Regions from separate parts of the Streptomyces sp. NPDC056883 genome, predicted to be linked through region 2. Evidence: riboswitches for the same ligand, from Rfam matches in the RefSeq annotation. Region 2 holds a riboswitch; the other holds the start of a gene.
What was found. Region 2 has a riboswitch for glycine ahead of gcvP (aminomethyl-transferring glycine dehydrogenase). Riboswitches for the same ligand answer to the same signal wherever they lie in the genome.

Region 1 (15,112 bases), on a different contig from region 2:
GGCTCGGTGCCCTTCCAGCGGGGCCACACCTGTATGTCGCCCTCGCCGGTGGCGCAGACCTGGCCGTCGAGCAGCAGTTCCCGGGAGAAGACCCAGCGGGCGAGGTGCATGCCGGCACCCTCGAAGTCGAGGGAGATCTCGTAGGGCCGCTTGGTGCGGTACACGAAGACGCCCCGCACCGGGACGGCCGCGGGCGCGGTCTCCAGGCGCAGCGGGAGGACGCGGTGTTCGGTGCCGGTCATGCGGGCGCCTCTCTCTCGGGGTGGGCACTCGCCGGCGCACGCGCCACATTTGCCCACTCCGGCAAGCTAGCCCACCCCCGGGCCCCTTTCCCGTGGCCAAAGGTCCCGTCCGGCCGGGCCGCTCGGCCCGACTTCTCCCGACGCACCGAGCCCCGGCCTCCGGGGGGAGGTCGGGGCTCGGCGGAAGGACGTGACCGGGGCGGGGGCCCCGGCCGGAACTACGGGAGCGGGTTGTAGATGAAGGACTCGTGGGAGTTGGACTGGCCGATCGCGGTGAAGCCCGAACCGTTGGCCTGGGCGCCGTTGTTCTGGTTGGAGGCGCCGAAGCCCGAGGCGACCTGCTGGGCGGTGGAGGAGTTGCCGGTGTTGCTGCCGCCGACCCCGCTGCCGAGGACGCCGGCGAGGGCCGCGTTCGACGCGGTCCCGGCCGCACCTGCCCCGTTGTCGGCCTGGGCGACGCCCGAGAAGAGCGCGAAGGCGAGGGGGAGCGATGCGGCGGCCGCCATCACGCGGATGCTGCGGGTGCTTGCCATGTTTCAAGTCCTCCAGTTAAGCAAAACGGCTGTGGTCCAAGACGGTTGGCCGACCGTCGGGGGTGTGGACGCGACGTCGTGCCCTCACCCTGGCGCAAGTGATCATCAAGAAACCAGCCCAGACTGCCTTGTTCCCCCTCAAGCATGAGTAACCCACCGTCAAACCTCATATACCCCCCAATCCCGAACGAAGTTACTGGCGTAACCCACCTGTCCGGCAGGGGAAACGACGAAGGCCCCGACGCCAAGCGTCGGGGCCCGAATCGGTCAGGTCGGTCAGGTCGGTCAGGGGGTACGGATCAGCACTCGATGACGTTGACCGCGAGGCCGCCGCGGGCGGTCTCCTTGTACTTGACCTTCATGTCGGCGCCCGTCTCCTTCATGGTCTTGATGACCTTGTCGAGGGAGACCTTGTGGCTGCCGTCGCCGCGCATCGCCATCTTGGCCGCGGTGACGGCCTTGACCGCCGCCATGCCGTTGCGCTCGATGCAGGGGATCTGCACGAGGCCGCCGACCGGGTCGCAGGTCAGACCGAGGTTGTGCTCCATGCCGATCTCGGCCGCGTTCTCGACCTGCTCCGGGGTGCCGCCCAGCACCTCGGCCAGCGCGCCGGCCGCCATCGAGCAGGCCGAGCCGACCTCGCCCTGGCAGCCGACCTCGGCGCCGGAGATCGAGGCGTTCTCCTTGAAGAGCATGCCGATCGCTCCCGCGGCGAGGAGGAAGCGGACCACGCCGTCCTCGTCGGCGCCCGGCACGAAGTTCATGTAGTAGTGCAGGACCGCCGGGAGGACGCCCGCCGCACCGTTGGTCGGGGCGGTGACGACCCGGCCGCCGGCCGCGTTCTCCTCGTTGACCGCCATCGCGTAGATGGTCGCCCACTCGCTGCGGTGCATCATCGGGTCGCCCTCGGTGCGCAGCTGGCGCGCCGTGGAGGCGGCCCGGCGCTTGACCCGCAGGCCGCCGGGGAGGATGCCCTCGCGGGACATGCCGCGCGCGACACAGGCCTGCATGACGCGCCAGATCTCCAGCAGACCCTCGCGGATCTCGTCCTCGGTGCGCCAGGCCTTCTCGTTCTCCAGCATCATCGAGGAGATCGACAGGCCGGTCTCGTTCGCGAGACGGAGCATCTCGTCACCGCTGCGGAAGGGGTACTTCAGCGGGGTGTCGTCCAGCTTGATCCGGTCCTCGCCGACCGCGTCCTCGTCCACGACGAACCCGCCGCCGACCGAGTAGTAGGTCTTCTCCAGCAGCGGGGTGCCCGCCTCGTCGTACGCGAAGAGCGTCATGCCGTTCGCGTGGTACGGGAGCGAGCGCCGGCGGTGCAGGATCAGCTGGTTCGGCTCGTCGAAGTCGATCTCGTGGCCATCGCCTATTTCAGTGCCGAGCAGGCGCAGGCGGCCCGTCTGGCGGATGCGCTCGACCTCGGCGTCGGCGGTCTCCACGTTCACGGTGCGGGGCGAGTGGCCCTCCAGGCCCAGCAGCACCGCCTTGGGGGTGCCGTGGCCGTGCCCGGTGGCCCCGAGCGAGCCGAAGAGCTCGGCGCGGACCGAGGCGGTCTGGGCGAGGACGCCGTCCTTCTTGAGCCGGGTCACGAACATGCGCGCGGCGCGCATCGGTCCGACGGTGTGGGAGGAAGAGGGACCGATGCCGATCGAGAAGAGATCGAAGACGGAGATGGCCACGGTTGCGGACTCCTATGTCTGCTCGTGGGTGGGAAGCGTGGGCAGGAGGGGTTGATCGGGGTGATCTGCGGATTTTGTCCGGCAGCCGAGCTTAACGCGGTGAGGTGAACAGCTCGGCCGCCGGACGGGTCGGGAGGGGGACGCTCAGGCGTGGCTCAGTTCGCGCTCCGGTGCGTCGGACTGCTCGGCGGCGGGGGTGTCGGCCCCGGGGGCGTCCAGGACCGGGTCCGGGCCCGGCAGGCCCGCGTAGTGGGCCTTGACCCCGGACCGTACGGCCCAGAAGTAGAAGCCCAGGGCCGAGAGGCCCACGAGGGCGATGTCCACGCCGCCCGGGATGACCCCGTGGCCGCCGAATTCCTTGCTGCCGAGCGCCGACAGGGTGCCGAGCCACAGCAGGAAGGCGATCATCCACCAGGCCGGGGCGAACTGCTTGGCCAGGTTCTTCTCGCCCTTGCGCTTGAGCACGACGGCCGCGATCGGGGCGGCGACCAGGGTGAGGAGCACCACCTTGCCGGTGTCGGGCCACTTGGACCAGTACAGGGCGCAGGCGGCGAAGGCGAAGGTGATCGGGCACAGGATCCGGGCCGCCGGCAGGCGGAAGGGACGGGGCAGCTCGGGCTTGGTCTTGCGGAAGACGCCGACCGCGATCGGGCCGATGAGGTACGAGACCACCATCGCGGCGGAGACCACGCTGGCCAGGGCCTCCCAGCTGTGGCCGACGGTGACCAGTAGCAGGATCGAGAAGCCGAGGTTCAGCCACATCGCGGGACGCGCGGTGCCGTACTTCGGGTGGACCTCGCGGATCTTCTTCGGGAAGAAGCCGGTGTCCGCGAGGTTCTGCGCCATGTACGAGGCCGAGGCGACGTTGCCGATGTTCGCGCCGGACGGGGAGATGAAGGCACCGAACTGGAGCATCGTGACGACCCAGTGCAGCATCAGCATCTTGGCGAGGTCGGCGAACGGCGAGGAGAAGTTGATGCCGCTCCAGCCGCCGGCCTCGGCCAGCTTCTCCGGCGGGACACCGCCGATGAAGGCGATCTGCAGGGCCAGGTAGATGACCAGGCCGAGGGAGAGCGCGCCGACCAGGGCCAGCGGAATGGCGCGGCCGGGGTTCTTGGCGGCGCCGCCGAGGTTGACGACGGCCTGGAAGCCGTTGAAGGCGAAGACCACGCCGGAGGTGGTGACGGCGGTCATGACCGCCGACCAGCCGTTGGGCGCGAAGCCGCCGTGGTCGGTGAAGTTGCCGGTGTGGAAGCCGGAGGCGATCAGGGCGATCACGGCGAGCACCGGGATGGCGAACTTCACCAGGGTGAGGAGGTTGTTCGCCTTGGCGAGCAGCGCGACCGACCAGTAGCAGGCCAGCCACAGCGCCACGGTCAGGAACAGCGCCATCGCCATGCCGGAGGTCGTCAGGCCGCCGTTCTCGACCAGGCCCTTGGCCCAGCCGAAGTTCCAGGAGGACATGTACTGCGTACCGGCGATGGACTCGATCGGGATCAGGGCCGCGATGGCGATCCAGACCGCCCAGCCGGTGATGAAGCCCAGCACCGGCCCGTGCGAGATGGTGCCGAAGCGGGCCATCGAGCCGGGCAGCGGGTAGGCGGCGCCCACCTCCGCGTAGGACATGGCGATCATGCCGATGAAGACGGCACCGATGACCCAGGCGATGATCGCCGCGGGCCCTGCGACGGCGGCCGCCTGGCCCGCCCCGAAGAGCCAGCCCGATCCGAAGATCGAGCCGAGCCCGATCATGATCAGGGCGAAGAGACTGAGTCCCTTCTTGTTCGCTGCGCTCATGTCCATGAGGTGTGCTGTCCGTCCTGCCAGGGGGTCTGCGTCGATCCTTTATTCGGAGCCTATTTGCCATTTATTGGAAGAATCAGCGGCAATAGGTCGCATCCGCCTGGGGCTTTGGTCATGAAAGGGGCCCGGCCCTGTGCACAACAAGACCGGGCCCCCTCAAGCCGGTGCCTAGAGCGTCGGGTACAGCGGGAACTTCGCGGCGAGCGCGGAGACGCGCGCCTTGAGGTCCTCGGCGTCGTACGCCGGCTTCAGCGCCTGCGCGATGATCTCGGCGACCTCGGTGAAGGCCTCGGCGTCGAAACCGCGGGTGGCCAGCGCCGGCGTACCGATCCGCAGACCCGAGGTGACCATCGGCGGCCGCGGGTCGTTCGGGATGGCGTTGCGGTTGACCGTGATGCCGACCTCGTGGAGGCGGTCCTCGGCCTGCTGGCCGTCCAGCTCGGAGTTGCGCAGGTCGACCAGGACCAGGTGCACGTCGGTGCCGCCGGTGAGGACGTCCACGCCCACGGCCTTGACGTCGTCCTGGACCAGACGGGCGGCGAGGATCTTCGCGCCCTCCAGGGTGCGCTCCTGGCGCTCCTTGAACTCGGGCGAGGCCGCGACCTTGAAGGAGACGGCCTTGGCCGCGATCACGTGCTCCAGCGGGCCGCCCTGCTGACCCGGGAAGACCGCGGAGTTGATCTTCTTGGCCAGCTCCTGCGTCGACAGGATGACACCGCCGCGCGGACCGCCGAGGGTCTTGTGCGTGGTGGTGGTGACGACGTGGGCGTGCGGCACCGGGTTCGGGTGCAGACCCGCGGCGACCAGGCCCGCGAAGTGCGCCATGTCGACCATCAGGAACGCGCCGACCTCGTCCGCGATGCGGCGGAAGGCGGCGAAGTCGAGCTGGCGCGGGTAGGCGGACCAGCCCGCGACGATCAGCTGCGGCTTGGTCTCCTTGGCGAGGCGCTCGACCTCGGCCATGTCGACCTCACCGGTCTCGTCGACGTGGTACGGGACCACGTTGTAGAGCTTGCCGGAGAAGTTGATCTTCATGCCGTGGGTCAGGTGACCGCCGTGGGCCAGGTTCAGGCCCATGATCGTGTCGCCCGGCTTGATCAGCGCGAACATCGCGGCCGCGTTGGCCTGCGCGCCCGAGTGGGGCTGCACGTTCGCGGCCTCGGCGCCGAAGAGCGCCTTGATGCGGTCGATCGCGATCTGCTCGACCACGTCGACGTGCTCACAGCCGCCGTAGTAGCGGCGGCCGGGGTAGCCCTCGGCGTACTTGTTGGTCAGGACCGAGCCCTGGGCCTCCATGACGGCGACCGGAGCGAAGTTCTCCGACGCGATCATTTCCAGGGTGGACTGCTGGCGCACGAGTTCGGCGTCGACGGCGGCGGCGACGTCCGGGTCGAGCTCGTGGAGGGGCGTGTTCAGTACAGACATCAGGGTTCCCTGGGTCAGTTGCCGGCGGTGAGCTTGGCGTACTCGTCGACGGAGAGCAGGTCGGCCGGCTCCTCCGTGACGCGCACCTTGAAGAGCCAGCCACCCTCGAACGGAGCCGAGTTCACCAGCGACGGGTCGTCGATGACGTCCTGGTTGAACTCGACGATCTCGCCGGTGACGGGGGAGTACAGGTCGCTGACCGACTTGGTCGACTCCAGCTCGCCGCAGGTCTCGCCCGCGGTCACCGTGTCACCCACCTCGGGAAGCTGGGCGTAGACGACGTCACCGAGCGCGTTGGCCGCGAACTCCGTGATGCCGACCGTCGAGACGCCGTCCTCGGCGACCGACAGCCACTCGTGCTCCTTGCTGTAACGCAGCTGCTGGGGGTTGCTCATGGCCTGATTCTCCTGGATGCGGGGGAGTGGATACGAACGGTGGTCGTGCGAGGGCGGCGCGGGGCGCCGACGTGCGGGTACGAGCTGTACGAGGATTACTTCTGCCGCTTGTAGAACGGCAGTGCCACGACCTCGTACGCCTCATGCGTACCGCGAATGTCCACGCCGACGCCGGAGGTGCCGGGCGCGGCGTGCGCCGCGTCGACATAGGCCATCGCGATCGGCTTGCCCAGCGTCGGGGACGGGGCGCCCGAGGTGACCTCGCCGACGACCTGGCCGTCGAAGGTCACGGAGAAGCCCGCACGCGGAACGCGGCGGCCCTCGGCGATCAGGCCGACCAGCTTGCGCGGCGGGTTGGAGGCGGCGCGCTCGGCGGCGGCCTCCAGGGCGGCGCGGCCGACGAAGTCGCCCTCCTTCTCGAACTTCACGACCCGGCCCAGACCCGCGTCGAACGGGGTGAGGGAGGTGGTCAGCTCGTGCCCGTACAGCGGCATGCCCGCTTCCAGGCGCAGGGTGTCGCGGCAGGACAGACCGGCCGGGACCAGGCCGACGCCCTCGCCCGCCTTGGTCAGCGCCTGCCACAGCTCCACGGCGTGCTCGGGGGCGACGAACAGCTCGAAGCCGTCCTCGCCGGTGTAGCCGGTACGCGCGATCAGCGCGGGCACCCCGGCGACCGTGCCGGGCAGGCCGGCGTAGTACTTCAGCCCGTCCAGGTCGGCGTCGGTGAGGGAGGCGAGGATGCCGGGGGACTCCGGACCCTGCACCGCGAGCAGCGCGTACGCGTCGCGGTCGTCGCGGACCTCGGCGTCGAAGCCGGCGGCGCGCTCGGTGATCGCGTCCAGGACGACCTGGGCGTTGGAGGCGTTCGCGACGACCATGTACTCGGTCTCGCCCAGGCGGTAGACGATCAGGTCGTCGACGATGCCGCCGTCTTCCTGGCAGATGTGCGTGTAGCGGGCGCGGCCGACGCCGACGGTGGAGATGTTGCCGACCAGGGCGTAGTCCAGGACCTTGACGGCCTCGGGGCCCGTCAGGGTGATCTCGCCCATGTGGGAGAGGTCGAACAGACCGGCCTTGGTGCGGACGGCGTTGTGCTCGTCGCGCTCGCTGCCGTACCGCAGGGGCATGTCCCAGCCCGCGAAATCGGTCATGGTCGCACCGAGGGAACGGTGCAGCGCATCGAGGGCGGTCAGGCGGGGGGCAGTGCTCATGGGTGTGGCTCCCGGGTCCCAGGGCATGACATGACGAGGAGGAGTTCCTCCCCATCTGTCATCGGAACCTGAGAGGTTCGCCGAGAGTTCCCCGCTTCAAGGGGAAGGCCATCGACTTGCACCTTGGGTGGAACCGTCGCCGGAGCCCTCACGGGCGGTGGCGCGGCTCGCTTTTCAGATCTGCCTCATCCACGCGGTACGGGGCCTGAGAGATTCAAGGGAGGTACTTGCTCCTTCGGCGCCCGGGCACCGCCTTGCGGCGTGCCGGGACTCTCCCGCGCGGATTCAAGCGGCCGGTATGCAGTTAGGTGTCCAGATGGCGCACATCATTGCACGACGTGCGGCCGAATGGGGGAGGGGGTCCGCAAGCGGAGCGGACCGGGAACGGAACCGGCGCCGCCGGATTACCGTCTCTTTACACTCAGGGGGAACGGGTCCCGTGACCCGTATCGGGGGAGGCGATCACTGTGCGGAGATTCGGAGTACTGGCGGCGACGACCACGGGCACCGTCGAGGACGCGGTGGCCGGGGTGCCGACGCAGCGCGCCGTCGTACGGGATCCGGCGGCGGCCGCGGCGGCGGGGGAGCCCGGAGCCGTACGCGACCTGCGCGGATCCGAGGGGCCGCGGGCGCTCCGCTTCGCCGCCGGGGACGTCGTGGTGGTCTCCGGACTGCCCGGCGGCGGCAAGAGCACCCTGATCAAACGGGCCGCGGAGGGCGGCGGCATCGATTCCCAGGACGCCCGCGAGCGGTGGGAGCGCCGGATGCCGGCCGCCCTGCCCTACGCGGTGTACCGGCCCGCGGTCCGCATCGCGCACTACTGGGGCCTGTGGCGGGTCCTGCGCTCCGGGGCCCCGGCCGTCGTCCACGACTGCGGTACGCAGAGCTGGGTACGGGCGCGGCTGGCCTCGGCGGCCCGGCGGCGCGGCCGCGCGCTGCACCTCGTGCTGCTGGACACCACACCCGAGGAGGCCCGGGCCGGGCAGGCCGCGCGGGGCCGGGGCGTCTCGGCGTACGCCTTCGCCCGGCACCGGGGCGCGGTGGCCCGGCTGCTGCGCGAGGCCGAGGCGGGCCGCCCGCCGGCCGGCTGCGCGTCGGTGACCCTGCTGGACCGGCCGGCGGCGTCCCGGCTGACGTCGATCGGCTTCCGCTAGCGGACGGCGGAGACGGATAGCGGATAGCGGGCGGCGGATGGCGGGCGGGGGGCGGCCCCCGGCCGGGGTGTCGCAGGCGCCCGTTAATCTCGGGTCGAGACCAAGGGCAAGCGAGCGGAGACGTACATGTGGCCGGGTAACGAGCTGGAGCAGGTGCTCGGGGCGGCGCTCGGACAGGCGGACGCCGGGGGGCGGATCCTCGAGGTCCTCGGGCGGAGCCACCTGTGGATCCCGCTGCCCGGCGGGGTGAACAGTCTGAGCCTGCCCACCATGGACATCGACGGCGCCGCCTACGTGCCCGTCTACAGCTCCGAGGAGCAGTTCCGCGCCTGCGCCGGACCCGCCATGGACTTCGCCGTCGCCCCCGCCGTGGACTTCGCCCGCGGCCTGCCCCCGCAGCTCGGCATCGCGGTCAACCCCGAGGGGGCCGTCGGCGTGCCCCTGCCCCCGCCGGCCGTCGCGGAGCTCTGCCGCACCGGCCGCAGCCCGCTCGACGGCCCCGCCACCGGCGGCCGGGTCCGGCTCTACGAGCCCGACTGGCAGGAGGACCCGGTCGAGTTCCTGGCCGCCGCTGCGGAGGAGTTCCGCGCCACCGGAGTCGTCGCGTCCGCGCACCGCTGCCTCGCCAGCGTCGAGGGCGGCGCGCCGGAGTTGTACGTCGGGGTCCACCTGGTGGGATGGGAGCCCGGCATGCGAAACGCCCCGATGGACGCGCTGGGCCGCGCCCTGACCCGCGTACCACCGCCCTGGCCGGTGCAGTTGATCCTGCTCGACGCCGCCGAGGACCCGGTCGTCGACTACATACGTGAGCGCGTACGCCCCTTCTACCTGCCGTAGTGACGCTTAAGCTGGTGGCCGACACGCGTGGACGACGGGCGGACGAACAGACGAAGAGGGGTACCGGGTGAGTGCGTCAGGCACGGCCGCGGTCGGGCAGGTCGAGCACATGCTGCGCCAGGTGACTCCGGGGCGCTACGAGAGCTACGAGTCTCTCCTGCACGCCCTGGCCGAGGGGCGGCTGTGGATGCTCCTCTGGCAGGGGCAGCCCGGCTCCCCCGAGGCCCAGTACGGGGGCATGGAGGTCGAAGGGCTCGGGTACGCGCCCTGCGTGACCTCCCCGCAGGAGCTGGCCGCCAGCGGCTGGAACCGCGGGTACGAGGTGGTCACCGGCCGGGACATCGCCCGCGCCCTCTACCCCGACCGCTGGGGGCTGTGGCTCAACCCGCACGCCCAGGGCGGCGGCGTCGGCATTCCCTGGGCCGACCTGCGCCGGATCGCCACCGGGCTGGACCGGATGCCGGCCGGCCCGCTGCGGCTGTCCGAGCCCGCCATCGAGCTGCCGCAGTTCTACGGGCTGCTCACGCAGCACGCGCACCGCACGCCCGCCGTCCGCTCGCTGCGCCGCGCCTGGGTGCAGCCCGCGCTGGGGTCCCCGTACCTCGCCGTCGGGCTCGACCTGTACGACGCCTCCGCGCACGCGCTGGAATCCGTGCGCGAGATGATGCGCCAGTCGGTCGGCGCGGTCCCCGAGGGAGTGCCCGTGTGCACGGTCGCGCTCGCGGACGAACACGATCCGGTGGCGATGTGGCTGCGGGCGCAAACCAGGCCCTTCTATGACCGCGAGGGACAGGCGCCCGCCTACTGAGACATCGGTATTCAGCCACCCGAGGCCGCACGGAACAGTCGTTCCGTGCGGCCTTTGCGTTGTCCTGATTTCGACGCTGATGTACGCCCAATAGGCGCAGTAGTACGCCGAGTTGGGCGCCATGTCCGATTCCGTACCGAACAGGATGTCTTGCTCCGCTGAGATGACAGCGAAGTCCGGATAACGGGAACTCGACCCTCAGATCACGGTTGCGCATCCATTCACCTGCGGGTCTGGCGGCTGATCGAGCGCCCGATGAAGACTCCCCACCCAAGAGCGGGTGAGTCCTCCAAAGACGATCCCGTCACGGGAACTTCGCCTGTTGTTTCGCACAGCACCATGCGCACCACCAGCACGGCCCGTTCCGCAGCAACGCATCCGTACCTCGCACTCCGAGCGCCACTCCGCACCAACGCCGCCACAGCGGCGGGCATGGGCCGGCCCACCCGTCGGCCGAGAGGGGTCCCCACCACGATGACGGCACCACTGCACGACATGAGCGCGGAGACACCCGCACCCGTGTCCGTAGCCGACGTCCCCGCCAAGGCCATCGAAGGCCGCTCGCCCGGCCGCATCGCCTGGATGCGGCTCAAGCGCGACAAGGTCGCGCTGGCCGGCGGTTTCGTCGTGCTCCTGCTGATCCTCGTCGCACTGTTCGCGCCGCTGATCGTCAGCGCGTTCGGCCACCCCCCGGAGGAGCTGCACGAAGACCTGCTGGACCCGCTGCTGGGCCTGCCCGCCGGTGACTACGGCGGCATCAGCGGCGACTTCCTGCTGGGCGTCGAGCCGGTCAACGGCCGCGACGTGTTCAGCCGCATCATCTACGGCGCCCGCATCTCCCTGCTGGTCGCCTTCCTGTCCGCCTTCGTGGCGGTCTCCCTGGGCACCTTCTTCGGCATCGTCGCCGGCTACTTCGGCGGCTGGGTCGACGCGGCCATCAGCCGGGTCATGGACCTGCTGCTGGCCTTCCCGCAGCTGCTCTTCATCATCGCGCTGGTCTCGGTCGTCCCCGCCAAGCTCTGGGGCTTCGAGGGATCCGGTCTGCGGATCGCCGTACTGGTCCTGGTGATCGGCTTCTTCGGCTGGCCCTACATCGGCCGCATCGTCCGCGGACAGACCCTGTCGCTGCGCGAACGGGAGTACGTCGAAGCCGCGCGGAGCCTGGGCGCGGGCCGGATGTACATCCTCTTCCGCGAGCTGCTGCCGAACCTGGTGGCGCCGATCACCGTCTACGCGACGCTGATGATCCCCACCAACGTGCTGACCGAGGCCGCGCTCAGCTTCCTGGGCGTCGGCGTCAAGCCGCCCACACCGTCCTGGGGCGAGACCCTCTCGACGGCCGTGCGGACCTATGAGGACGATCCGCTCTTCATGATCTTCCCCGGCACGGCGATCTTCATCACCGTGCTGGCCTTCAACCTCTTCGGCGACGGCGTCCGCGACGCCCTCGACCCGAAGGGCTCCCGTTAGCCGTCCCCGCAGGTCATCCCGCAGGGCACCCGTAGGTCAGAACCGCAGGGCACACCGGAACCCGGCTTCGAACCGGAATCACAACGGAGGGTTGCGAGCATCGTGACTACCCATCGCATGTCCAAGCGCAGGCTTGTCGCCGGCACGGCCGTCGTGCTCGCGACGATGCTGTCCGCGACCGCCTGTGGCGGAGACGACGGCAAGGCCAAGGACGGGGACAAGCCGTCCGCCTCGGCCGGCTTCAACGCCGCCATCGGCAAGGTCGCCAACGCTTCCACCAAGGCGGGCGGCGAGCTGAAGTTCGTCGGTACCCAGGAAGCCGACTCCTGGGACCCGCAGCGCGGTTACTACGGCTTCATGTGGGACTTCTCCCGGTACTACGCCCGCCAGCTCGTCAGCTTCAAGGCGGAGCCGGGCACCAAGAGCACCGAGCTCGTCCCCGACCTGGCCACCGCCAACGCGGAGATCAGCGACGGCGGCAAGACCTACAAGTACACCCTCAAGGACAACGTGACCTGGGAGGACGGCACCCCCGTCACCGCCCAGGACGTGAAGTACGGCATCGAGCGCACCTGGGCCCAGGACGTCATCTCCGGCGGCCCGGTCTACCTGATGCAGGTCCTCGACCCGAAGACCGAGTACCAGGGTCCGTACAAGGACACCAGCCCGGACAAGCTCGGCCTCAAGGCGATCGAGACGCCGGACGCGAAGACCATCATCTTCAAGCTCCCCGCGCCCAACGGCGACTTCGAGCAGATGCTGGCCATGCCGGCCGCCAGCCCGGTCAAGCAGGACAAGGACACCGCGGCCAAGTACGGCCTCAAGCCCTTCTCCAACGGCCCGTACAAGATCGACTCGTACGAGCCCAACAAGAGCATGAAGCTCTCGCGCAACACCGCCTGGAAGGCCGAGTCGGACACCATCCGCAAGGCGCTCCCGGACACCATCTCGGTCACGTTCATGGCGAACGCGGACGACATGGACAAGCGCCTGATGAACGGCGAGTTCGACCTGGACATCAACGCGACCGGCATCGGCCAGGCGGCCCGCGCCACCGCGCTGAAGGACCACAAGGACAACCTGGACAACGGCCAGACCGGCTTCATCCGGTACGCCGTGATGCCGCAGACCGTCGCGCCGTTCGACAACATCGAGTGCCGCAAGGCCGTCATCTACGCGGCCGACCACAAGTCCCTGCAGACCGCCCGCGGCGGCCCGCAGGCCGGTGGCGACATCGCCCCCAACATGCTGCCGCTGGGCATCAAGGGCGCTGACGGCAAGTACGACCCGTACGGTGTCCTGACGAACGACGGCAAGCCCGACGTCGAGAAGGCCAAGGCCGCACTGAAGGCCTGTGGCAAGGAGACCGGCTTCAAGACCACCATCGCGGTCCGCAACAACAAGCCGGTCGAGGTCGCCACGGCCGTCTCCCTGCAGAACGCCCTGAAGCAGGTCGGCATCGAGGCCGACGTCGACCAGTTCGACGGCGCCCAGACCTCCGGCATCATCGGTTCGCCGAAGGTGGTCAAGGAGAAGGGCTACGGCATCATCATCATGGGCTGGGGCGCCGACTTCCCGACCGGTCAGGGCTTCTCCCAGCCGCTGGTCGACGGCCGCTTCATCCTGCAGAGCGGCAACAACAACTTCTCCGAGCTCAACGACCCGGCGATCAACAAGCTGTTCGACGACGCCATCGCGGAGACCGACCCGGCCAAGGCCGGCGACATCTACAAGCAGATGAACCAGAAGGTCTCCGAGGCCGCGGTCTACCTGCCCTTCGTCTACGACAAGACGATCTCTTGGCGCAGCAGCCGTCTGACCAACGTCTACACCTCCGACGCGTACAACGGCCGCTACGACTACGCCTCGCTCGGCGTCCAGTAGACCGACCGTCCGATTCAGTTCCAGTGCCACACCCGCTAGGCACGAAGGGCAGGTGATGGCCGCGGCGGCGGCTCGGGGGCGCTCTCCAGAAGAGGGCGTCCCCGGGCCGCGGCCAGGCCGAGCGCAGTGCTTGCATATCTCATCCGGCGGATCTTCGCCGTCATCGTCATGCTGTTGGTCATCTCGCTGGTGACCTTCGGAATCTTCTTCCTCTTCCCGAAGATGATCGGGACGGACCCGGCCCTGTACTTCGTCGGCAAGCAGTCCGACCCCGCCGCCATCGAAGGCATCCGGCAGAAGATGGGTCTCGACGACCCGATCCTCGTCCAGTTCGGCAAGTTCGTCGTCGGGCTGGTGGCGGGTCGTACGTACGCCAACGGCAACGACGTCACGCAATGCGCCGCGCCCTGCTTCGGCTACTCCTTCAAGACCGAGCAGGAGGTGTGGCCGCTGCTGACCGACTGGCTGCCCGTCACCCTCTCGCTCGCCGCCGGTGCCGTCGTGCTCTGGGTGATCGGCGGTGTCGCCGCCGGCGTCATCTCCGCCCTCAAGCGCGGTACGGTCCTGGACCGTTCGGCTATGGGCCTCGCCCTCGCCGGCGTCTCCCTCCCCATCTACTTCACCGGCATGCTCGCCATCGCCCTCTTCTCCGACCAGCTCGGCTGGTTCGGACGGCCGGAGAAGACCTTCGCCGAGGATCCGGGAGCCTGGTTCAACGGCATGGTCCTGCCGTGGATCTCGCTCGCCTTCCTCTACGCGGCGATGTACGCGCGACTCACCCGCGCGACCATGCTCGAAGTGCTCAACGAGGACTACATCCGCACCGCGCGCGCCAAGGGACTGACGGAACCCGTCGTCATCGGCAAGCATGCGATGCGCTCGACCATGACGCCGATCCTGACCGTCCTGGGTCTCGACCTCGGCGCGCTGATGGGCGGCGCCGTCCTCACCGAGTACACCTTCTCGCTGCACGGCCTCGGCTACAGCGCCGTCCGCGCCATCAGCGAGCACGACCTGCCGGTCATTCTCGGCATCACCTTGATCTCCGCCTTCTTCGTCGTCGCGGCCAACCTCGTCGTCGACCTCTTGTACGCGGTGATCGACCCCCGAGTGAGGCTGTCATGACCGATTCGACGACGCCCGCCGTGACGGGCGCACTGAACGAGCCCGTCGCCTCCGGCGCACCCGGCACCGCGTTCCTCGACGTACGCGACCTCAAGGTCCACTTCCCCACGGAAGACGGCCTGGTCAAGTCCGTGGACGGACTCTCCTTCACGCTGGAGAAGGGCAAGACCCTCGGCATCGTCGGCGAGTCCGGTTCCGGCAAGTCGGTGACCTCGCTGGGCATCATGGGCCTGCACCGCGTCGGCCAGTACGGCCGCCAGCGGGCCCGGATCTCCGGCGAGATCTGGCTCGACGGCAAGGAACTGCTGTCCAGCCCCGAGGAAGAGGTCCGCAAGCTGCGCGGCCGGGAGATCGCGATGATCTTCCAGGACCCGCTGTCGGCGATGCACCCCTACTTCACCGTGGGCAAGCAGATCGCCGAGGCCTACCGGGTCCACCACAAGGTCGACAAGAAGGCCGCCCGCAAGCGGGCGGTCGAGCTCCTCGACCGCGTGGGCATCCCCGAGCCGCACAAGCGGGTCGACAGCTACCCGCACGAGTTCT
Region 2 (15,112 bases):
TCGGCATGGACCCGCAGCGGCTCCTCCTCGTCGCAGATCGGCAGCAGGGCCGGAAAGTAGCGGACGTTCTCGGCGAAGAGCTCGTACGCCGAGTCCACCCACCGCTCGCCGAACCAGGTGCGCGGGCGCACCCCCTGCGCCTGGAGCTCGGGCGGCCGGGTGTCGGTGGCCTGCTGGAAGAGCGGCGGCCGCGACTCCCGCCACAGCTCCCGCCCGAACAGGAAGGGCGAGTTGGCGCCGACGGCTATCTGTACGGCCGCCACCGCCTGGGCCGCGTTCCATACGTCCGCGAACCGTGCCGGGGTCACCTGCAGGTGCAGTTGTACGGAGGTGCAGGCGGCCTCCGGCACGATCGACCCGGAGGTCCAGGTCAGCCGCTCGACTCCCTCGATGTCGAGGACGAAGTCCTCTCCCCGCATCATCAGGATCTGCTCGTTGAGCAGCGAGTAGCGGTCCACCGCCGAGAGGTTGGCGGTGACCAGGTCGGTGCGAGAGATCGTCGGCAGAATTCCGATCATGACCACCCCGGCGTCGACCTCCAGAGCCTGCCGGTGGGCATAGCCGAGACCCGCGCTCAGTTCCTCGGCGAGCTGGTCGAATACCCGGCCGCCGAGCCGGTGCGGAAGTACGTTCACCTCCAGGTTGAACATTCCCAGTTCGGTCTGGAAATCGTTGCTCGCAATACGCTCGAGGACCTGCGCATTCACCATTCTCGGCAACCCGTCGGCACCCGCGAGATTCAACTCGATCTCCAGCCCCATCATGTTCTTGGGGCGATCGAACCTCTTCTCCTCCAGAAGTCGCTCCAGTACCTCCAGGCACTCATGAAGCTTCCTCCGGTACCGTTGCCGATCGGACAGGTCGAATCCGCCCGCCACGACCTTCTCCCCCATCGGAGCGTCCCTCCTCGACTGGGCCCGGCCGGCAGGCAATGGATCCCCCGCCCGGGCGCGCGTTACGGTCGATGATGCCCCGGCGGCGTGATCGATAACGCGGAAGGGGCGCGACTGGCGGGGAGCGCGCGCCGGTTTGGCCGACGGGCGCTTTGGCACATTCACCTGGCAAGCGGCGCTACGCAAATACAGCGTAGACCTTGCCGGTTATCGATAACCGACGCTTTTCAGCCGAGCCGTCATCCGGTAACCTCCGAGGTCAGCGCGGAATTTTTGCGCGCACCCGGCATGAATGCCACGTCAGAGGGACCGGTAAGCGCCTTGTCGGCAATAGGCGGGACAGCTAGCCGAAACACTGCGTGAACACATGTCAGATAAACTCCGCATGCGAGGCAGAGAGTTGGCGCGCGGCCATTGCCCCTCAGCCCCCCTCTGACCCCAGAATGCGACAGCGCCGTCCGCACCCCGTACCCGCCCCGTTCCACAGGTCTCCCAAGCGAGAGGCGACCCACCATGCCGCTGCACGTCCCTCCGGCTCCCGCGCCCGCCCTGCGCAGCGTCCTCGCGGCCCTCGGTTCCCCCACCGCCGTCCATGAGGCGCACACCCCGGCCCTGCGCTCCCTCCAGGGACCGATGACCGCCGAACTGCCACTGCCCGTCCACGTCTTGGACCGGCTGCACATCTCCGGCCTGACCGCCGGCGGCAGGCCGCCGCGCACCCGGCTGACCGGCTGGCGGTTCCTGATCCGCAGCGGGGACCGCTACGTCGCGGCGGCCGACACCCGGCTGACCCCCGACGGCTGGGTCTTCTCCCACTTCTTCGAGGGCCCCTACGTCGCCGCCACCGAACGCGCGCTGCGCCAGGCCGAATCGCTCGGCAAGAACTACCAGCCGCGCCTGCTGTCCGTACCGGAGCTGTACATGCTGACCTTGTGGCTGCACGGATCGGTGGGCGCCGACGCCTCCGCCGGCCTGCCGGCCGCCGCCGACCTCCTGGTCCCCCTCGCCCCCGCCCCGCCCGGCATCGCCGCCTACCGCCCGCACCCCGTGTCCGAACTGCTGCCCGTACTGACCCACCGGCTCACGCCGACGGCTCCCCCGGTGCCGCCTTCCATGGCCGCACCGGCCGCCTGACCCGGCCCCTGGCCGGTTCTGCCCATTCGGCCTAGCCCACTCGGGCCCCCGGCTAACCATCCGAAATGACAGGGGAGTTGAGCTGAACCGCCCGCACGGGTGATGCGTCATCAATCTATGAGGACAGCTGCCGGGAAATCCCTCCGGACACCACGCCGTGGGGGAACACTGGGGACTCTGACCGAGCCAAGTCGTTGATACGGGGGGCGGCCATGAACCACGCGCACAACGCACCGAGCCGCAGCACACAGACCACACCGCAGCGAAAGAACGCATCCATGTGCCAGCACAAGCCAGCATGCCCGTCCGCCGACTCCGCCGACCGGGAGGCTGCGCACCCCGTGGCCGTTCACCCGGAGCAGGGCTGGAGCCTGCTGTGCAACGGCGTCCTGCTCTTCGAGGACACCGGTGAGCTGCTGCCGGACGGCCGGATCATCGCCCCGCACCGCCCGCTCGCGGCAACGCAGGTGATGAAGGCGGCCTAGCCCACGACGGAAACGAAAGGGGCCGGCCCAGGAGAGAACTCCCGGACCGGCCCCTTCGTCATGTCACTTCGTCATGTCACTTCTGCATGTCACTGCATCAGTTGTCGTACTCGTCCAGCGGCGGGCAGGAACACACCAGGTTCCGGTCACCGAAGGCACCGTCGATGCGGCGCACCGGCGGCCAGTACTTCTCCGCGGCCGACACCCCGCCCGGGAAGACGGCCTCGTCGCGGGTGTACGGGTGGTTCCACTCGCCGCCCAGGGCAGCCGCCGTGTGCGGGGAGTTGGCCAGCGGGTTGTCGTCCACCGGCCACTCGCCGCCCGCGACCCGCTCGATCTCGGCGCGGATGGCGATCATCGCGTCGCAGAAGCGGTCGATCTCGGCGAGGTCCTCGGACTCCGTCGGCTCGATCATGAGCGTGCCGGCGACCGGGAAGGACATGGTCGGCGCGTGGAACCCGTAGTCGATCAGGCGCTTGGCGATGTCGTCGATGCTCACGCCCGTCGCCTTCGACAGGGGGCGCATGTCGATGATGCACTCGTGCGCGACCAGGTTGCCCGGACCGGTGTAGAGCACCGGGTAGTGCGGCTCCAGGCGCTTGGCGATGTAGTTGGCGCCGAGCACGGCCACCTGGGTGGCGCGCTTGAGGCCCTCGCCACCCATCAGACGCACGTACGACCAGGAGATCGGCAGGATGCCCGCCGAGCCCCACGGAGCGGCCGAGATCGGGCCGACGCCCGTCTCCGGACCGGCGGTCGGCTGGAGCGGGTGGTTGGGCAGGTACGGGGCCAGGTGCGCCCGGACACCGACCGGGCCGACGCCCGGGCCGCCGCCGCCGTGCGGGATGCAGAAGGTCTTGTGCAGGTTCAGGTGCGAGACGTCGCCGCCGAAGTGACCCGGCTTGGCCAGGCCCACCAGGGCGTTGAGGTTGGCACCGTCCACGTAGACCTGGCCGCCGGCGTCGTGCACCTGGGCGCAGATGTCGGCGACGTGCTCCTCGAACACACCGTGCGTGGAGGGGTACGTGATCATCAGCACGGCGAGCTCGTCGCGGTACTGCTCGATCTTGGCGCGCAGGTCGTCCGCGTCCACCTCGCCGTCGTCGGCGGTCTTGACGACGACGACCTTCATGCCGGCCATCACGGCGCTCGCGGCGTTGGTGCCGTGCGCGGAGGACGGGATGAGGCAGACGGTGCGCTGCTCGTTGCCGTTCGCCCGGTGGTAGGCGCGGACGGCCAGCAGGCCGGCGAGCTCACCCTGGGAGCCGGCATTCGGCTGAATGGAGACCTTGTCGTAGCCGGTGACCTCGCAGAGACGTTCCTCCAGCTCGGTGATGAGCGTGAGGTACCCCTCGGCCTGCTCGACCGGGGCGAACGGGTGCAACTGGCCGAATTCCGGCCAGGTGACCGACTCCATTTCGGTGGTCGCGTTGAGCTTCATGGTGCAGGAGCCCAGCGGGATCATGCCGCGGTCCAGCGCGTAGTCCTTGTCCGAGAGCTTGCGCAGGTAGCGCAGCATCGCGGTCTCGGAGCGGTGCTGGTGGAAGACCGGGTGGGTCAGGTACTCGTCCGAGCGCAGCAGCCCCTCGGGAAGCGCCTCGGCCGTGGTGGCGTCGAGCGCCTCCAGGTCGGCGGTGACCCCGAAGGCCGCCCACACCGCGTCGATGTCGGCACGCAGGGTGGTCTCGTCACAGGACGCGGAGACCAGGTCGGCGTCCACCTGGTACAGGTTGACCCCGCCCTCGCGGGCCGCGGCCACGACCTCGGCGGCCCGGCCCGGGACCCGCGCGGTGACGGTGTCGAAGTAGGCGCCGTGGACGACCTCGACCCCGCCGGCCGTCAGACCGGCCGCGAGCAGAGCCGCGTAGCGGTGCGTGCGGCGGGCGATCGTCCGCAGCCCGTCCGGGCCGTGGTAGACGGCGTACATGCCGGCCATGACGGCGAGGAGCACCTGCGCGGTGCAGATGTTGCTGGTGGCCTTCTCGCGGCGGATGTGCTGCTCACGGGTCTGCAGCGCCAGGCGGTACGCCTTGTTGCCGTCCGCGTCCACGGAGACTCCGACGAGGCGGCCGGGCAGCGAGCGGGCGTGCTTGGCCTGGACGGCCATGTAGCCGGCGTGCGGTCCGCCGAAGCCCATCGGAACGCCGAAGCGCTGGGTGGTGCCGACGGCGATGTCCGCGCCCAGCTCGCCCGGCGAGGTCAGCAGCGTCAGGGCGAGCAGGTCGGCGGAGACGGCGACGATGGCACCGAGCGCGTGCGCCTGCTCGATGACCGGCTTGATCTCCCGCACGGCGCCGGAAGCACCCGGGTACTGGAGGAGCACGCCGTAGACGCCGCGCTCGGCGATCTCGGCCGGAATCCCCTCGCTCAGATCGGCGACGACGACCTCGATGCCGATCGGCTCGGCGCGGGTCTGGATCACCGCGATGGTCTGCGGCAGCGCGTCGGCGTCGACGAGGAAGACGTTGCCCTTGGCCTTGCCCACGCGGCGGGCCAGGGTCATGGCCTCGGCGGCAGCCGTGCCCTCGTCGAGCAGGGAGGCACCGGAGGTCGGCAGGCCGGTCAGCTCGGCGACGACGGTCTGGAAGTTCAGCAGGGCTTCGAGGCGGCCCTGGGAGATCTCCGGCTGGTACGGCGTGTACGCCGTGTACCAGGCCGGGTTCTCCATGACGTTGCGCAGGATCACCGGCGGCGTGAAGGTCCCGTAGTAACCGAGACCGATCATCGACGACAGCACCTGGTTGCGGTCGGCGAGCTCACGCAGCTCGGCGAGCACCTCGGCCTCGGTGCGCGCCTCGGGCAGGTTCAGCGCGGCAGTGGTCTTGATCACATCCGGCACCGCGGCTGCGGTGAGCTCGTCCAGCGAGCCGTAGCCCACATGGGCGAGCATCTTCGCCTGCGCCTCGGCGTCCGGGCCGATGTGGCGCTGCTCGAAGGGGATGCCTCGCTCCAGCTGGGAGAGCGGAATGCGGTTGGCGGTCATGTACGGAGGCCTCCTGGGTCGTACGACCTGCGAGGGGCACCACGGCGCGGGCACCCGGACGGCCTCCCCCTCTGTCATCACAACCTGAGAGCTTCACCGGGCCGCGCGGGGATCGCCCACGAGGTCCGGCTTTCACCGTCGGTGAGGAGAGGGACCGGCACTGCGCGCCCGGTACCCGCCCCTGCTTTCCAGAGTGGCCTCACCACGTGCGGTACGTATGCCTGAGAGATTCCGGGGAGGATTTGCTCCTTCGGCGCCTCCGTCTCACTCACTCGGAGGACTCTCCCGCACAGGGTCAACAGCCGTCACCCAGCCTACCAGCGAGGATCTGGGGTCTCCCTCGAGTGGCCCCCTCTCCGGAAATGCACTTTTGTAGTCATTACGGAGGAGTTGCGCCCAATGGAGGGACCGGACCGTGCAGACCGACATCGATCCCCGCAGCCTGATCGGCCGCAAGGCGTTCGACCGCAATGGCACCAAGATCGGCACCGTCGACGAGGTCTACCTCGACGATGCCACGGGCGTCCCGGAATGGGCCGCCGTACGCACCGGACTCTTCAGCCGGGACGCCTTCGTCCCGCTGGAGCCCAGCGAGATGGTGGGCGACACCCTGCGCGTGCCCTTCGAACGCTCCCTGATCAAGGACGCCCCCGACTTCGGCGTCGGCCGCCACCTCTCCCCCGAACAGGAGCTGCAGCTCTACCACCACTACGGCCTGGACCTGGCCCTCCCGTCGGACTTCCAGCACGACTTCGGCCACAAAACCCCCGACACCCCCTGACCGCCCCCACCATTCCCAACCTCCCACCGGGACCCGGCACACACCGGCCAGACCCGCGCCCCCACTCCACCGAACAAGCCACCCGAGCCCCCAGCACCCGGAGCCGGGCCACAGGTCCGGGACGCCGAGCAAAACCAGCCTGCCCCGGATCGAGGCGGGCGCACACGACGCCCAGCGGCACCCACCGGGCAGCAGGGAGCGCCCAGCGGCCAGCCACCTGCGGACGGGATCGCCCAGCGGGCAGCCGACGGCAGTCAAGCGCCCGCAGGCAGCGCACCCCAGGAAGCCGCCTGCGGACAAGCGCCCAGCGGGTAGCCGCCTGCGGACAGCGGACGGCAGGGAGCGCCAGTAGTCAGCGCTCCGCAGAAAGCCGCCTGCGGACAGCGGACAGCAGGGAGCGCCAGCGGGCATCGCTCCACAGGAAGGCGCCTGTGGGCAGCCGACGGCCGGCAGCGCGCCCAAGGAGAAGCCGCCTGCGGACAGCGCCCAGCGGGTGGCCGCCTGCGGACAGCGGATGGCAGGGAGCGCCCAGCGGGCGGCAGGCAGCGCCAGTAGTCAGCGCTCCGCAGAAAGCCGCCTGCGGACAGCGGACAGCGGACAGCGGACAGCCTCCTGCCGGACAGCGGCGCAGGGAGCGCTCAGCAGGCAGCACACCTGACACCCCGCGCACTCAACGAGTACGGACAGCCCGCACGGGCGACCGCGGCGGCCGGGAGGTCCTCAGGATCCAGGCCAGGGCCGGTCCAGCAGCACTGCCGCGTCCCGGCGATCTGCCCATCCCGTACGCAGCCGCGGGAGCGGCCGCGGCCAACGGCTGGCACCCGGCTGCAGCCCGGCACCCAGCAGGTGCCCGCGAATTGCGTCCCGGCCCTCACGGGCGCCCCGGCAGGCGTGTGCGTGTGACTCCCCAGACACAGCCGGACGCCCCGGCCCGGCGACGCGTCTGCTCCGGCGAGGAGGAGGAATCGTCCTCGGGTCCGCCGATACGGACCGAGCGCGGCCCTGACCCCCCGCGCTCGCAACCTCTCAGGCTCGCTACGGAGCCGTCGAGCCCCCGACCCCCACGGCCCGGTCCCCTACCAGCGGCATCGGAGCGGACGGCTCCAGCTCGGGATCGTCCACCAGGAACGTGCGTACCCGGCCCGGCTCGGATCCGGGCTGCTCGAACCGTACGGTCACCCGCCCGACCCCGCTGCCCTGCACCCACCCCGGCCCGTACACCGCATGCCGCACATCGCTCCCGGCCGGCCACGACCGCTCACCCACACCTCCGCCACCCCCCGGCCCACCCGCTCCCTGACCCTGAGCATGGTCCTGGCCCTGCCCGTGGCCCTCGCGGGGTGCCTGCCCCGGAGTATCGCCCTCAGCCTGGCCCTGGCCGTGACCGTGGCCCTGGCCCTGGCCCTGGCCCTGGCCCTGGCTGTGACCCTCGCGGGGTGCCGGGCCTTCCCCTGCACTCTCCACCCGACGGGACCCAGCACCCTGGCCCTGCCCCTCCTGGGCCCGACCCTCCCCCGCGCTCTCCACCCAACGGGACCCAGCACCTTGCCCCTGGCCCACGGCCTCAGCCGGCGCTACCCCAGCACCCTGGCCCGCGGCCGCCTGACCCTGCCCAGGGGCCTGCCCCTGGCCCTGCAGTGTTCCCCGCCCCTGCCCGGTGCCCTCGTCCTGAACCGGCACGGCTCCCTGTCCGGCGCCCTCACCCGGAGCGTGGCTCTCCTGGCCCCCGTCAGCGTCGACCGCGCCCCGCGCCACGCCGCGCCGGCCGAACGGCGCAGCCCCGTCGCCACGATCCGCAGCCGCCCCCGGCCCCGGCCCCGCAGCCGATCCGGACCCCGCAGCCGCATCCTCATCCGCGTCCCCCTCCGCCCCCGCCCGCGCAGCCATCGCATCGGCGAAAGCGAACAGGTCCTCCTGCGTGTAGTCCGCCAGCCCCGTGACACCCACCCCCAGCAGCCGCACCCCGCCCGTGGTGTCCACGGCCTCGAGCAGCCGCGCCGCCGCCTCCCGCACCACCGCGGGGTCGTCCGTGGGCCCCCGCAGGGTCTCCGAGCGGGTCAGTGTGGAGAAGTCGTACCGCCGAACCTTGAGCACGATCGTCCGCCCCGAGTGCCCCGACCCCCGCAGCCGCTCCACGCACCGGTCCGCGAGCCGCTGCACCTCGGTGCGGATCCGCACCCGGTCGTGCAGGTCGACGTCGAAGGTGTCCTCCACGGACACGGACTTCGCATCGCGTTCGGCGACCACCGGCCGCTCGTCCACGCCCAGCGCCATCCGGTACAGCCCGACCCCGTGCGAGCGGCCCACCATCCGGACCAGCTCGTCCTCGCCGGCCTCGGCCAGCTCCCCCACCGTCGTGATCCCGGCCCGGCGCAGGTGCTCCCCCGTGGCCGGCCCCACCCCGGGCAGGGTCCGTACCGACATCGGGGCGAGGTGCGCCCGCTCCGTGCCCACCTCGATCAGCAGCAGCCCGGCCGGCTTGGCCTCCTCGGAGGCGACCTTGGCCAGCATCTTGGACCCCGCGAGCCCCACCGACCCGCTCAGCCCCGTCACGGCGGCGATGTCGGCCCTCAGCCGCTCGCCCACGGCCCGCGCGGCCTCCGCGTCGAAGGCGACGCCCCCCGCCTCCAGGTCCACGAAGGCCTCGTCCAGGCTCAGCGGCTCCACGAGGGGGGACAGTTCCCGGAGCATCGCCATGACCGTGTCGCTGACCTCGCGGTACAGGCTGAAGCGCGGAATCAGGCACGCGCCGTTCGGGCAGAGCCGCCGCGCCTGGGCCATCGGCATGGCCGAGTGCACCCCGAAGCGCCTGGCCTCGTAGGAGGCGGTGGCGACGACCCCGCGCGGCCCGAGCCCGCCGACGATGACGGCCTTGCCGCGCAGGCTCGGCTTCGACGCCTGCTCCACGGAGGCGTAGAAGGCGTCCATGTCCAGGTGCAGGATGGTCGGCGCGGATCTCACAGCTCCGATGCTGCCCTACACCACTGACAATCGGCCCACCGCCGGGGCCGCAGGCCGACCCGAGCCCGACCGGCCGGGAAAGCCGACCCGGAAAGCCGGCCCGGAAGGCCGACCGTCCAAGGGACCGGCCGGCCGGAAGCCCCTCAGACGGCCCGGTTCCTCCGGGCTGCCAGCTCATCGGCCGGGTTGTGCCCGACCACGGTCTCGCCCGTGTCCACGCGCTCCCCGTGCAGCTGCGACAGGGCGTTCTCGACATCGCGCCAGACCACGCCCACGGCGATCCCGAAGACACCCTGACCGCCCTGGAGCAGGCTGACGACCTGATCGGGCGAGGTGCACTCGTACACGGTGGCGCCGTCGCTCATCAGCGTCATCCGCTCCAGGTCCGAGAAACCCCGGTCGCGCAGGTGCTGCACGGCGGTGCGGATGTTCTGCAGCGCCACCCCGGTGTCCAGGAAGCGCTTCACGATCTTGAGGACGACCACGTCCCGGAAGCTGTAGAGGCGCTGCGTCCCCGACCCGTACGCCGGGCGCACCGTGGGCTCCACCAGCCCCGTGCGCGCCCAGTAGTCGAGCTGCCGGTACGTGATCCCGGCCGCGGCGCACGCCGTCGGCCCCCGGTATCCGACCTGCTCGGGTGCGGGCTCGCCACCCACCGACCCGACTGACCCCACCGGCCCCACCGAACCGACCGGCGCGGGCTCCGGCTGACGGCGCGCGGAGTTCACCGCACCACCGTGCAGCGGGTACGGCCCACCGTCACTCCGTGCGGGGATGCCCCCGGTCATACCGTCGCCCGTGACTCTCACGCCGACCCTCCGTCCTTGACCTGCCATCTCGAAGGTAGGCAGTCACCAGGGGTGCGTCAACGATCGCCACACTCGGCACGCCGAGTGATAATCACCCTGAGAGTGGTTTCCCGTACCCCATTGCGGGGAAAGGCTACTCGAATGGGCTGAAATATCCGGGAGGACGGCGCGACCCGCGCCTCACTGCGGGCCGGTGCCGAAGTCCTCTGGCGAGATCTGGTCGAGGAACTCGCGGAACTTCTCCACCTCGTCCTCCTGCTCGTCCGGGATCGCGATTCCGGCGTCGTCGAGCACGCCGTCGCTGCCGAAGATCGGCGTCCCGGTCCGCAGGGCGAGCGCTATGGCATCGGATGGCCGGGCGCTCACCTCGACTCCACTGGCGAAGACGAGCTCCGCGTAGAAAACGCCCTCCCGCAGATCCGTGATCCGGACCTCGGTGAGCTCCTCGCCGATCGCCTCCAGCACGTCCTTGAAAAGGTCGTGCGTCAGCGGCCGGGCAGGGGCCATGCCCTGCTGCGCGAAGGCAATGGCGGTCGCCTCCCCTGGTCCGATCCAGATGGGGAGGTACCGGTCGCCTCCCACTTCACGCAGGAGCACGATCGGTTGGTTCGAGGGCATTTCCACCCGGACACCCACAACGTCGAGCTCGTTCACACAGCAACCCTAGGACCTGCCCGGCAGGTTTGGGTAGTCGGGCTCCCCCAAGCCTGCCCGGAAGCCCCTCCGAAGTCGCCCGAAGTCGGCCCGAAAACCCCTCCGGATCAGTGCAGCCGCACCCCGAGAGCAGTTTGTACGAGGGCCTCGTGCAGCCGTACGGAGAGCCCCGCGATCTCCTTCATGGTGGCCTCCGCATGGGCCCTGGTCTGCGGATTGCGGTGCCGGCGCAGCGGCGAGACCACCTGCTCCACCAGACCGGCCTCCCGGTCGGCGGCGGCCTTCATCGCCCGCAGGTGGCGCGGCTCCAGACCGAATCGGCCGAGATCGGCCACCAGACGGGCCACGGTGACGGCCTCGGCGTCGAAACCGCCGCCGGGCGCCTCCGCGAGGAGCCCGTACGACTCCCACTCCACGAGCTGGACCTCGTCCACCTCCGCCGCGGCCATCAGCTCGGCCCGGCCCACCCGGGCCACGGTCGGCCGGTCCCGGCCCACCTCGCCGTAGAGGGCGACGGGGCTCGTGGGGTCGACGGACTCCCCGTGCGCCGTGGGCGCCGGGATGCGGATCTGCTCGCCCCGCGCGAGCGCGTCGAGCTGCTCGCGGATGACCTTCAACGGGAGGTAGTGGTCGCGCTGGAGCCGCAGGACGTGGGCGAGGCGCTCCACGTCGTCGGTGCTGAACTTGCGATATCCGGAAGGTGTGCGCCGGGGCTCGACGAGTCCCTCCGCCTCCAGGAAACGGATCTTCGAGATCGTGACTTCGGGGAACTCGTCACGCAGCATCGTGAGCACCGTGCCGATGCTCACCAGCCGCACGCCCGAGGAGGCGGCGGTGGCGGTGCCGCTCTTGGCGGCACCGCCTGCCGGGATACGCAGCATGGGACCTTCCCTTGAAGGGTCAGTGCCCCCGCAGGCTCGCGTAGAAGACCAGCCGGTACTTGCCGATCTGCACCTCGTCGCCGTTGTGCAGGGCGACGGAGTCGATCGGTTCACGGTTCACGTACGTGCCGTTGAGGCTGCCGACGTCGGAGACGGTGAAACCGTCGTGGCTCCTGCGGAACTCGACATGGCGCCGGGAGACGGTGACGTCGTCCAGGAAGATGTCGCTCTGCGGGTGCCGGCCGGCCGTCGTCAGCTCGCCGTCCAAGAGGAACCGGCTGCCGGAGTTCGGGCCGCGCCGCACGATCAGCAGAGCGGAACCCGGGGGCAGCGCTTCCACCGCGGCCTGGGCCTCGGGGGACAGCGAGGACGACACGTGCGTCTGTCCCGACACCTCGGCCTCGTAGGCCTCCAGGCCCGAGATCGAGATGGTGGACGTGGTCTCCGAGGCACGCTCCGGCGTCAGACCCGCCCGCAGCGGCGCCCCGCAGTTGGAGCAGAACCGGCTCGCCGCATCGCTGCGGTGCCCGCACCTGCTGCAAATCTGCTCGGCCGACATGGACGGCTCCTCGCGCCGCGGCTGCCCCGCGGAGGCATTGGTGGCATACGGGTCGGGGGCAAACCCTCCACCCGTACTTGAGGTTGATGGTTCACCGAAACCTATGCGTCCGGTACCGGCAGGGTCAACAGCCGACGCGCCGTGCGCGCCCGAAATGTCACCCGCCCCGGCGACCTCGTCGCGGAAGAGCGGCCGGTCGCCCTGCCCTTCCACGTCTCCATGCCCCGCGCGGTGCCTGGCCGCACCGCTTTCCTCGCGGTTCTTCTTGCCGAACAACTTCTCAAACAACTTCACGGGCGATTCCCCTTGACCGAAACAGACCCGCCCGTGGGGCAGGACGAACTCCGAATGCAACACCTGCCGACCCGGACATACTTACAACGTCCGTAACCATCAGACAGTTTCCACCACGCACCGCGACTTCGGTGCGTCGACCCCCCGCAGGCATTCGCCCGCGTGAGCCCGTCTCCCGCGCCTCCCGCATCACGTCGATGACGACCGAGCGTAGTCAGGCTGCTTCGCAGCCCGCAAGGCATCCACAACGATCTTCGCCGGACGTGTGACGCTGACGACGGCCTGCTCCTTCTCCAGCGACTGGACGACGCCACCGGGAATGTTGAGCGCCGGCTCCAGGTCCTGCGGCTTGCCGATCACCTTGAACTCGTAAGGCTGTGTGATCTTCTTACCGTCGATCGCGACCCCGTCCTCCTCGTCCGAGAAGTACGAGTCCGCCACGATCCGCACCCCGTTGATCTGGATCGCCTCGGCCCCGGCCGCCCGCAGCTCCTGGAGGGTGTCCAGCAGCTTGTCCGACTGCACCTGACCCTTGGGGTCCGTGATCTTCAGCACGATCCCCGGCCCTTGCGCGGCCACCGTACCGGCCAGGATCCCGAGTTGGCGCTCCTTCTCCACGGTCTGCTTCCGGGCCTCCTCGGCCTGGTTGGAGCTGCTCTCCAGCTCCCGGCGCTGGTCGTCGAGCTTCTGCTTCTCGTCCTCCAGCCGCTTGGTCCGCCCGTCGAGCTCGTCGAGGATCCGTACGAGGTCCTCCTGGCGGGCGCCTCGCAGCGCGCTGGAATCGCTGTTCGACCGCACCTGGATGGCCAGGCCGAGCCCCAGGACGAACAGAAGCACCGCGACGATCAGTTGGGCACGGCTCACCCGCGGCGGCCACAGCCCGGCCGCCAGCCGCTGCCGCCCGGTCTGCTCGGGGGCGCTCTGCTCCGGGCCGGTCAGCTCGGGCCCGCCCGGCGCGTACCCGCCGGGCACGTACCCGGCCGACGCGGCTCCGCTCTCCTCCGGGCCCCGCTCCTCGCCTCCCGGTCCGGGCTCGTGGCCCACGGGCCCGGCCGGCGGCTCCATCGGAGGCTGCGCCTTCGGCCGCTGTGCCGCGGCCCCGGGCTCCTCGGGCGGGGTGTCGTTCGTACTCATCGGCCTCACGCCCGGAACACGTGCCGGCGGATGGCCGCGGCGTTGGAGAAGATGCGGATGCCGAGGACGACGACCACACCCGTGGACAGCTGCGAGCCGACCCCCAGCTTGTCGCCGAGGAAGACGATCAGCGCCGCCACGACCACGTTCGACAGGAACGACACCACGAAGACCTTGTCCACGAAGATGCCGTCCAGCATCGCGCGCAGGCCTCCGAACACCGCGTCCAGCGCCGCGACCACGGCGATCGGCAGATAAGGCTCCACCACGGCCGGCACTTCGGGCCGGACGAGAAGTCCGACCACCACTCCGACCACGAGGCCCAGTACCGCGATCACGATGCACCCTTCTGCTGCTCTGCTGCTGTAGCCGTACGTACGGTCAGGCTCGACGCGGCCGGAAGGCGCATCTCGGCCTCGGACGACAAGGAGTAGCGGATGCCGTAGTTCTCCTGCAGCACGTGCAGGTACTGGCCGTCCGCGGAGTCCTGGAACGCGGTCCCGAGGCGCTTCTTGTCGCCGATCGCCAGCACTTCGTACGGCGGCACCAGCGGCCTGTTGTCGACCAGTATCGCGTCCCCCGCGGCCCGGATCGCCGAGAGCGACGTCAGCCGCTGCCCGTTGATCGAGATCGCTTCCGCCCCCGACTGCCACAGCCCGTTGACGATCTTCTGCATATCGCGGTCGCGGAGCCGCCCGGTGTCCGAGAATCCGGCGCTCTCGCGCGGCTTGGAGCCGTTCCCGGTCGTCGAGCCCTTCGCGTCGTCCACCGTCAGCTTGATCCCGGGCCCGTGCACCTCGGTGGCTCCGGACAGCAGCGCCACGAGCTGGCCCTGTTCGCCGCCGTGCTGCTTGAGCGCCTCGCGCTGCCGGGCGGCGACGGTGTCCCGGAGCCGTTCGATGTCCCGCTCCAGACCGTCCGCGCGCGCGTCGGCCCGGTCGACCCGGTCGATGAGTTCCTGACGCTCCTTGGCCAGCACCGGTGCGGTCGCCCGCGCCTGCGCTGCGCCCAGGGTGACGACACTGGCGGCGAGCACGAGCCCGGCGGCGAGACCCAGTTTGGCCTTGAGGGTCCGCGGCAGGCCGGACGTGCCCTCGGCCTCGCGGCGGGCCGAAGCCTCCGCGTAGCCCTCGTCGAGGGAGTGGTCCATCACGTGCGTCAGCAGCGACATGGAGGCGTCCGGCCGCGCGGGAGGTGCCGAACTGCGGTTGTGGGGCGGCTGCGACATGCCGCACATCGTCGCATGTCGGCGCCGCTCCCACCGAATGCGGACGTCCGGTGGACCGGCCGGGGTCTGCGCCCCGCCCGGTCCTCCGGACTTTCGGCCCTGCGCCGTTCCGTTCCGGTCTACGTCCTGCCGTACGGGCCGCTCAGTGCCCGGCGCCGTCCACCACCGCTGCCCAGCCGTCCAGCAGCGCCTGCGCGGACGCGTCGTCGGGGCCTTCGGCCCACAGGTGGGTGACCGCCTCCGCCGGATCCGGCAGCACCAGCGCCCAGCGCCCGTCGGCCTCCACGACCCGCACCCCGTCGGTGGTGTCCACCTG

Region 1: another riboswitch for glycine. It lies ahead of gcvT (glycine cleavage system aminomethyltransferase GcvT); the one in region 2 lies ahead of gcvP (aminomethyl-transferring glycine dehydrogenase).

What each region holds. Positions count from the first base shown of each region.
Region 1 is NZ_JBHUBS010000031.1:30,423-45,534, reverse strand. It holds gene ACFRU2_RS40040 (SsgA family sporulation/cell division regulator) at 1-242, opposite strand, end outside; gene ACFRU2_RS40035 (hypothetical protein) at 461-775, opposite strand; gene ACFRU2_RS40030 (L-serine ammonia-lyase) at 1,075-2,457, opposite strand; gene ACFRU2_RS40025 (APC family permease) at 2,602-4,260, opposite strand; gene glyA (serine hydroxymethyltransferase) at 4,429-5,685, opposite strand; gene gcvH (glycine cleavage system protein GcvH) at 5,700-6,080, opposite strand; gene gcvT (glycine cleavage system aminomethyltransferase GcvT) at 6,176-7,291, opposite strand; glycine riboswitch at 7,476-7,579, opposite strand; gene ACFRU2_RS40005 (AAA family ATPase) at 7,759-8,445, shown strand; gene ACFRU2_RS40000 (enhanced serine sensitivity protein SseB) at 8,572-9,282, shown strand; gene ACFRU2_RS39995 (enhanced serine sensitivity protein SseB C-terminal domain-containing protein) at 9,350-10,090, shown strand; gene ACFRU2_RS39990 (ABC transporter permease) at 10,565-11,560, shown strand; gene ACFRU2_RS39985 (ABC transporter substrate-binding protein) at 11,663-13,444, shown strand; gene ACFRU2_RS39980 (ABC transporter permease) at 13,571-14,569, shown strand; gene ACFRU2_RS39975 (ABC transporter ATP-binding protein) at 14,566-15,112, shown strand, end outside.
Region 2 is NZ_JBHUBS010000020.1:130,221-145,332, forward strand. It holds gene ACFRU2_RS34785 (glutamate-cysteine ligase family protein) at 1-893, opposite strand, end outside; gene ACFRU2_RS34790 (hypothetical protein) at 1,407-2,027, shown strand; gene ACFRU2_RS34795 (DUF5999 family protein) at 2,306-2,512, shown strand; gene gcvP (aminomethyl-transferring glycine dehydrogenase) at 2,610-5,495, opposite strand; glycine riboswitch at 5,695-5,793, opposite strand; gene ACFRU2_RS34805 (PRC-barrel domain-containing protein) at 5,911-6,276, shown strand; partial or broken gene ACFRU2_RS34810 (DNA polymerase IV) at 7,921-9,237, opposite strand; partial or broken gene ACFRU2_RS34815 (MerR family transcriptional regulator) at 9,381-9,872, opposite strand; gene ACFRU2_RS34820 (bifunctional nuclease family protein) at 10,227-10,700, opposite strand; gene ACFRU2_RS34825 (MerR family transcriptional regulator) at 10,808-11,581, opposite strand; gene ACFRU2_RS34830 (FHA domain-containing protein) at 11,601-12,140, opposite strand; gene ACFRU2_RS34835 (DUF881 domain-containing protein) at 12,624-13,568, opposite strand; gene ACFRU2_RS34840 (small basic family protein) at 13,574-13,906, opposite strand; gene ACFRU2_RS34845 (DUF881 domain-containing protein) at 13,903-14,805, opposite strand; gene ACFRU2_RS34850 (mannose-1-phosphate guanyltransferase) at 14,939-15,112, opposite strand, start outside.